DNA from 3 places in the Paenibacillus sp. DP01 genome. Region 2 is predicted to be linked to each of the others. Evidence: riboswitches for the same ligand, from Rfam matches in the RefSeq annotation. Region 2 holds a riboswitch; each other region holds the start of a gene.
What was found. A riboswitch is a leader RNA that binds a small molecule or an ion and turns the genes downstream of it on or off. The one in region 2 is predicted to bind thiamine pyrophosphate.
Positions count from the first base shown of each region.

Region 1: another riboswitch for thiamine pyrophosphate. It lies ahead of thiC (phosphomethylpyrimidine synthase ThiC); the one in region 2 lies ahead of ACH59B_RS02240 (ABC transporter substrate-binding protein).
Region 3: another riboswitch for thiamine pyrophosphate. It lies ahead of tenA (thiaminase II); the one in region 2 lies ahead of ACH59B_RS02240 (ABC transporter substrate-binding protein).

Region 1 is NZ_CP173059.1:886,650-888,921, forward strand. Features, by position in the region: gene ACH59B_RS03995 (IclR family transcriptional regulator) at 127-870, shown strand; TPP riboswitch at 988-1,099, shown strand; gene thiC (phosphomethylpyrimidine synthase ThiC) at 1,287-2,272, shown strand, end outside.
Region 2 is NZ_CP173059.1:505,060-507,331, reverse strand. Features, by position in the region: gene ACH59B_RS02250 (bifunctional 2',3'-cyclic-nucleotide 2'-phosphodiesterase/3'-nucleotidase) at 1-197, opposite strand, end outside; gene ACH59B_RS02245 (pyridoxamine 5'-phosphate oxidase family protein) at 416-850, opposite strand; TPP riboswitch at 1,120-1,229, shown strand; gene ACH59B_RS02240 (ABC transporter substrate-binding protein) at 1,425-2,272, shown strand, end outside.
Region 3 is NZ_CP173059.1:4,434,498-4,436,769, reverse strand. Features, by position in the region: gene thiM (hydroxyethylthiazole kinase) at 1-219, opposite strand, end outside; gene tenA (thiaminase II) at 245-934, opposite strand; TPP riboswitch at 1,067-1,169, opposite strand; gene ACH59B_RS19390 (NAD-dependent malic enzyme) at 1,239-2,272, opposite strand, start outside.

The DNA.
Region 1 (2,272 bases), 380 kb from region 2:
GTTCTTGTTCTGTAATATGGTTGTCACAAAAACATCGGTTTACAGTAGCCGCGACTATTCTATATAATTTATGTAACCATGTTTCATAGTGTGAAACGAATATGGATACAAGAGGAGCGGTTCACGATGGAAGACCGTAAATTAACCGTCCGCGCTGTAGAGCGTGCACTTGATATACTGCTGTGTTTTACCGCAGAATCTGATCTTGGTCTAACGGAGATTGCCTCCCAAATTGGTCTACATAAAAGCACTGTTCATCGTCTTTTGACTACGCTGGAGGATCGGGGATTTGTCGTTCGGAATGCCGAAACGGAAAAATATAGGCTTGGTTTTCGCATATGGGAGCTGTCCACGCATCTGTCCCAAAGCGATGAGCCGGCGGTGTTGTTACAGCCTGCAATGGAAGGACTGCGTGATCGCTTAGGGGAAACGGTCAGCTTGTACCTGCGGGATGGAAGCATGCGTATTCGCATACAAGCCGTGCAGAGCAATCAGGCGATCCGCAGGGTTGCGCCTGTGGGTGCGCGTATGCCGCTGGCTGTGGGAGCCTCCAGCAAGGTGCTGGCGGCCTTTATGCCACCGCAGGAGCTGGAGGTTTTGCTAAGCAGTGAAGAATGGCCACCTTCGGTAGACCCGGAGGTTTATAAAGCCCAGCTGCAGGACATTCGTGAGAAGGGCTATGCGACCAGCTATGAAGAACGTGAGCCAGGAGCTGCGGCTGTGGCCGCGCCTATTGTGAACCGAAAGGGACAGGTCACGGCGGCTTTATCTGTATCCGGCCCGGTCAGTCGACTTGCGCCCGAGACGCTGCATGAGTTTGCACCGATTTTGATCGAAGCAGCCAAGGAAATGGGGCTTATGCTTCCGTGACAGTAATCAATACAAAAGGAAATCATACAAGGGTTGCCAAAGCTATAAATTTAAAGTAGTCTGATAGAGATGGCGGGATGTTTGTTATAGCCGCCAATTCATGTGAATAGAAATTATCACAGTTACTGGGGGAGCCTGTAATGCGGGCTGAGATGGAATCAGGCAAGATTCCGGACCCTTTGCACCTGATCTGGATCATACCAGCGTAGGGAAGTAATCGGCCATTGAAATGTATACGCAGCTGCTGTCTACGACCGCGCATTGGAATATGATTATTCCACGTGCGATCGGTTTGGATAGCTGTCTCGTTTGATTAGCCGGTTCCCTAGGGAACCGGCTTTTTTGCATAGATCAGCGCCACCCTGGGAATGGTTCCGGATCGGTGTGTCATTTCAACGATACGGGAGGAATGGATCATGAAACCGACAGAAACAAAAGGAACAAAAGAAACAGGAATGAAATCAGCAGATGCAGGATTGGCGGGAATAATAGAAGTGGAGGGAGAGAAGGCCAAAGCGGAGCAAGCCAGTGGGCTAAAGCCCTTTCCGGGGAGCCGTAAGGTGTATATTCAAGGTTCTCGGCCGGATATTGCTGTGCCTGAGCGTGAAATCGCGCTACAACCCACACATACGCCGCAGGGCACCGAGCATCATGAGCCACTGCGTGTGTATGATACCAGCGGTCCGATGACGGACGAAGCCTACCAGGTCGACATCCGTCAGGGATTGCCACCATTACGGCGAGCTTGGGCACTGGAACGGGGAGATGTGGAGGCTTATGAGGGCCGCGCCATCAAGCCGGAGGATAATGGACTGAAACCCGGCTCCAAACGGGAGACAGTGGAATTTCCCGGCGTGACCAACCGTCCGCTACGGGCTTCGCAAGGGCGTACTGTGACGCAAATGCACTATGCGCGGCAAGGGATCATTACGCCTGAAATGGAATTTGCGGCGATCCGCGAAGGCGTAGAGCCCGAGTTTGTACGACAGGAGCTGGCGGCTGGACGAGCTATTTTACCTTCAAATATCAATCACCCGGAAAGCGAACCCATGGTCATTGGGCGCCAATTTCACGTAAAGATCAATGCAAACATTGGAAATTCCGCGGTTACGTCCTCCATCGAGGAGGAAGTGGAGAAGATGGCCTGGGCTGTACGCTGGGGCTCAGACACCGTCATGGACCTGTCCACAGGCCGTAATATCCATACGACGCGCGAATGGATCATCAGGAATTCTCCCGTACCGATTGGAACGGTGCCGCTATATCAGGCACTGGAAAAGGTGAACGGCGAAGCTGAGAAGCTGACGTGGGAGCTGTATCGAGACACGCTGATTGAGCAGGCGGAGCAGGGAGTGGACTATTTTACGATCCATGCGGGTGTATTGCTGCGATATATACCGAT
Region 2 (2,272 bases):
TTGGTTTCTTTGTCCGAATAATAATCATAATTCATGAGCGCTCCATGAATATCCGTTGTCTCCATGATCCGCAAATTCACCGTAGCGCTATCGCGAGAATTGCTAGCTGCCCAGGATGGAGCGGCTGAAAACACCAGTAGGCTACAAGCTACAACTGCTGCTGTAAACCCTTTAAACCAATTTTTACGAAATAACAAAATATACCCCTCCTCATTAAGGTGTATGCCTCATATACATACTTTTGCACATATATGTAAGCTTTGAACCCACCATTCCTATTTTAATCCAACGCCAGACAAAAGAGTAGTCATTTGCTTAAAATATTTATGAAAAAATAATTATTTTGCGTATAAAAAAAGCCAATAAATCTCCTGAAAAAGTTGGAAATTTACTGGCTTGTTCGTTTATATTGTTTCTATTTCGTCCACACCTGGCGCTCCGTTTGTTGACCCACGTACTCAATACGAGTCGGATTGACGTCTAAGATGACATAATCGGGATCATCTGGTCCGGAAAACCATTTTTTCAGAGAATCATTCCACACTTGTTTGCGTAACCCCTCATCAGCTGTAATCTGGACGGTAGCCTCCACTTCCAAGACTTCCTTCGTGCCACCCACTTCATAGCCCAGCAACAGATAAGCATTCGGATTGTCCTTTAGCTCATCCACTTTATGTGTTTTGCGATCCGTCGCCAGATGAATGTTCATTCCATCGTTAAAAAGGGCCATATAGCGTACTTTCGGTTTTCCGCCCTCAACCGTACCTAACGAGCAAAATTTGTTGTTATCCAAAGCCTTCACAATGGCTTGTTCCAGCTGACTGCGATCCAGTGTCTCCGTTTTACCCACAGTACAACAACTCCTTTTTACGAATTAGAATTCTATAGGGCTATGCCACTTGGCACCAGCTCTCCTAAACATACAGTGTAGCTGTTCTGAAAATAACATGACCGAAACAGATCTGAATGATTCATGTCCATTTTCAGATCAAAGCTCACAGTAAAAGTGTACCCTGTCGTTCGACAAATGAACCGTGAGCGCTCCCTCAAGGCTGGACAGACCTGCTTTCAAGGCATATAATCGTCGTAGTAAACCCGAATAAACGAACCCATTAAACCATACAATGCCAGGGGTGCTGGAATCGGCCGGCTGAGAGTGTGTCCCAAGACACTGACCCTTACAACCTGATCTGGGTAATGCCAGCGTAGGAATGCTTAAGCAAGATGTGCCTTTTATTAAAACAGGACATCCCTTACTTTGGTATATACAAGCGCAAGCGTCCCGGAATCTCGGGACGCTTTTTTTGTTGAAGATAAAGTTGTTGGAAAGATTGCTTCCGGCAGATGTGATTTTTGTGAAAATGGGGAATATAAACTGTCTGATTGGACGGATAACGGGTAATTAAAAAGGAGAGAACACAACGATGAAGCGCATGAAAATGTTAAGCCTGGGTCTGATCAGTCTGTGGCTCATGGCTATGACTCTGACCGCTTGCGGCGGCAATCCCCCTACATCTCAAAAGGAGGTTCCTGCTGCCGACACTTCAACGTCTACCTCGGCAAAGGGGCTCAAAGATGTTAAAGTCGTGCTCGACTGGACACCCAATACGAATCACACGGGACTCTATGTCGCCAAGGACAAAGGATTTTACGAAAAAGCAGGCTTGAATGTCCAAATTGTTCAACCAGGTTCAGGCGGAGCCGACCAAATGGTTGCTTCGAATGCTGCACCTTTTGGTATCAGCTATCAAGAAGGCGTCACTCAGGCTCGTATCCAAGGCGTACCGCTCGTATCCATCGCTGCGGTGATTCAGCATAACACCTCTGGCTTCGCAGCTCCGGTAGACCGCGGAATTAAAAGCCCGAAAGATTTCGAGGGTAAAAGCTACGGCGGCTGGGGTTCTCCTGTAGAAGAAGCGGTCATGAAATCCATCATGGATTCAGACCAAGGTGATGTGAGCAAAGTGAAAATCGTCAATATGGGCAATGCAGACTATTTTACAGCCGTGAAGCGGGATATTGACTTTGCCTGGATTTTCTACGCATGGACCGGGATTGAGGCCGAGCTTCGAGGCGAGCCCTTGGATATGCTGTATGTAAAAGATTATTCCAAAAGTCTCGATTACTATACACCTGTAATTGTGAGCAATGAACAGACGATAAAAAACGATCCTGACCTAGTCAAAGCGTTCATGGACGCTACTGCACAAGGCTATGAATACACTATCGCCCATCCAGAAGAAGCGGCGAATATCTTAACTAAAGCTGTGCC
Region 3 (2,272 bases), 1.8 Mb from region 2:
GTTTAGCGTACCGATATTTAACACGACGGCGCCCGCTATTTTGGCCATATCTGCTACTTCCTCGGGTGCATAAGCCATCACCGGGGAAGCCCCTAGTGCATATAGGCCGTTGGCTGTAAAGTTGGTGACCACCACATTGGTTATATTATGAACGAGGGGGTTGCTGTTTTGTACCTTTGTCAGGAGCGCCGAATAACTTTGTTCCCATATATTCATCATGTTTATCCTCTCTCATCTATACTGATTATTCCAAGACCGTAGCGCGCATCTGGACGGGCCATTGTTCCTGCTTATAAGCCATATCCCAGAACATATATTCCAGCTGGCAGCTTAGCATAAAATGCTCAATCATCCGCTCTCGCTCGGCAGCCGTGGCGACTTTCGCCCAAGCATCCACACGCTCTCGATATTTGAAGGTTACATCTTCAATTTGGTTGCCATAGAAGCAAATCCACTCATAGAACGGATGAGACTCGTCTGGTCTTACCTCATCCATTAGCCTGCGTCCAATTTCAAGATATGTCCATGGACATGGTAGCAGCACGGCCATGATTTCCCCAAGACTACCCTCATGTGCGACGGTCAGCATATGGCGGATATAATGATGAGCGGACGGAGCGAGTGGATATCCCTGCATCTCTTCATAGGTGACACCTGCGATAGCACAAAAATTTTGATGCGGATGAACCTCGCTGTTGAGAATAAAAGAGATCTGTTCGTTAAATACAGCCATATCCTCCCGGCTCGTGCTTTTGGAGATCGCGATGCCGTAAATCCGCATGTAGGCGTTCAAATATTCAAAGTCTTGTTTTACATAGTGAATCAGCTGTTCCCTTGTTAAATTTCCTTCAGCAATACCTCTCACAAAGGGATGCTCATAAATGGCTTGAAAAATGCCATCCGCCTGTCGACGGAGCTCTTGCGAAAAACTCATTTCCCCACCTCCAACAAAAATGGAGAACAAGAAGTCCCGTAAGATACAATTCTCGGAACAATGCCAAAAAGCCGCCCCGAAAACTGGAGCGGCTTCAACATAGGTTCAATGCGCAAAAACGCCTGAAACCCTATATAGAAGGCTCCACTTTCCTACGCTAGTACGAACTAGATCAGGTTCAAAGGGTCCAAGATTCATTCTTGTCTCAGCCATAATGGCTCCCCTAGTGGACTTTCCTATTCTTTTGACTAATACTGTACATTTGTTCCTATGTTATGTCAAACTGCTTATGCCTAGTGAAGGATTAGTGAGGGTGATGGATTACACTTTCCACGGCTTTGACCCTCACATATTCCGGTTTCCACATTGCATCCCGAATGGCTTGCTCAATATCTGGAAGGTGTGCCTGAGCTACCTGATCCTGAATTGCGGCCTTTGCTACCGCAACCGCAACCGCAAACGAAACATCACGTAATTTTCGAATATGGGGCAGCAGTGCGCCGCCAAGTTCATTCGAATCTACGGCGTTGGCAACGGCATCAGCTGCTGCGGTAAACATGGAAGGAGTGATTCTTTTAGCCTTGACCACAATCGTACCCAGACCCAGTCCCGGGAAAACAAAGGCATTGTTCGCCTGTCCAATTTCAAATTTCGTACCGTTATAGGTGACGGGCTCAAAGGGACTTCCCGTAGCAATCAATGCTTTGCCATCAGTCCATCGTATCAAATCCTCGGGTACCGCTTCAGCCAGATTGGTAGGATTGGACATGGGCATAATGATCGGGCGTTCCACATGCTTTCCCATTTCCTTGATAATCTCTTCAGAAAAGGCACCCGCTACACCGGAAGTCCCAATTAAGATTGTAGGTTTTACCTGACGGATGATCTCCAACAACGGTATTTTGCCGTCTTCCGATTGGGCCCATGAGCTGATTTCTTCCTTTTTACGCACATATGGTTTCTGATAATCGAGTACATCTTCCATATCGTCCGTTAATAATCCGCGATAATCAAAGGCCCAAAACGACCTGAATGAATCTTCTTCAGGAAGCCCGTCCTCGATCATAGCGCTCCGTATTTGGTCGGCGTTACCGATTCCTGCTGCCCCTGGACCAAAGACAAGTATTTTTTGTTCACGCAGCGGAGTTTTGGTGACACCTACCGCCGAAACAATCGCAGCTAATGTGACTGCTCCTGTGCCCTGGATGTCATCATTGAAGGTGAGAATGTTTTGACCGTATTTCCCTATAATGTGGCGTGCGTTCACGCTGCCCACATCCTCCCAATGCAAAAGCGCCTTCGGGAATTGTGTTAACGTTTTGCTGATAAAGGTATCAA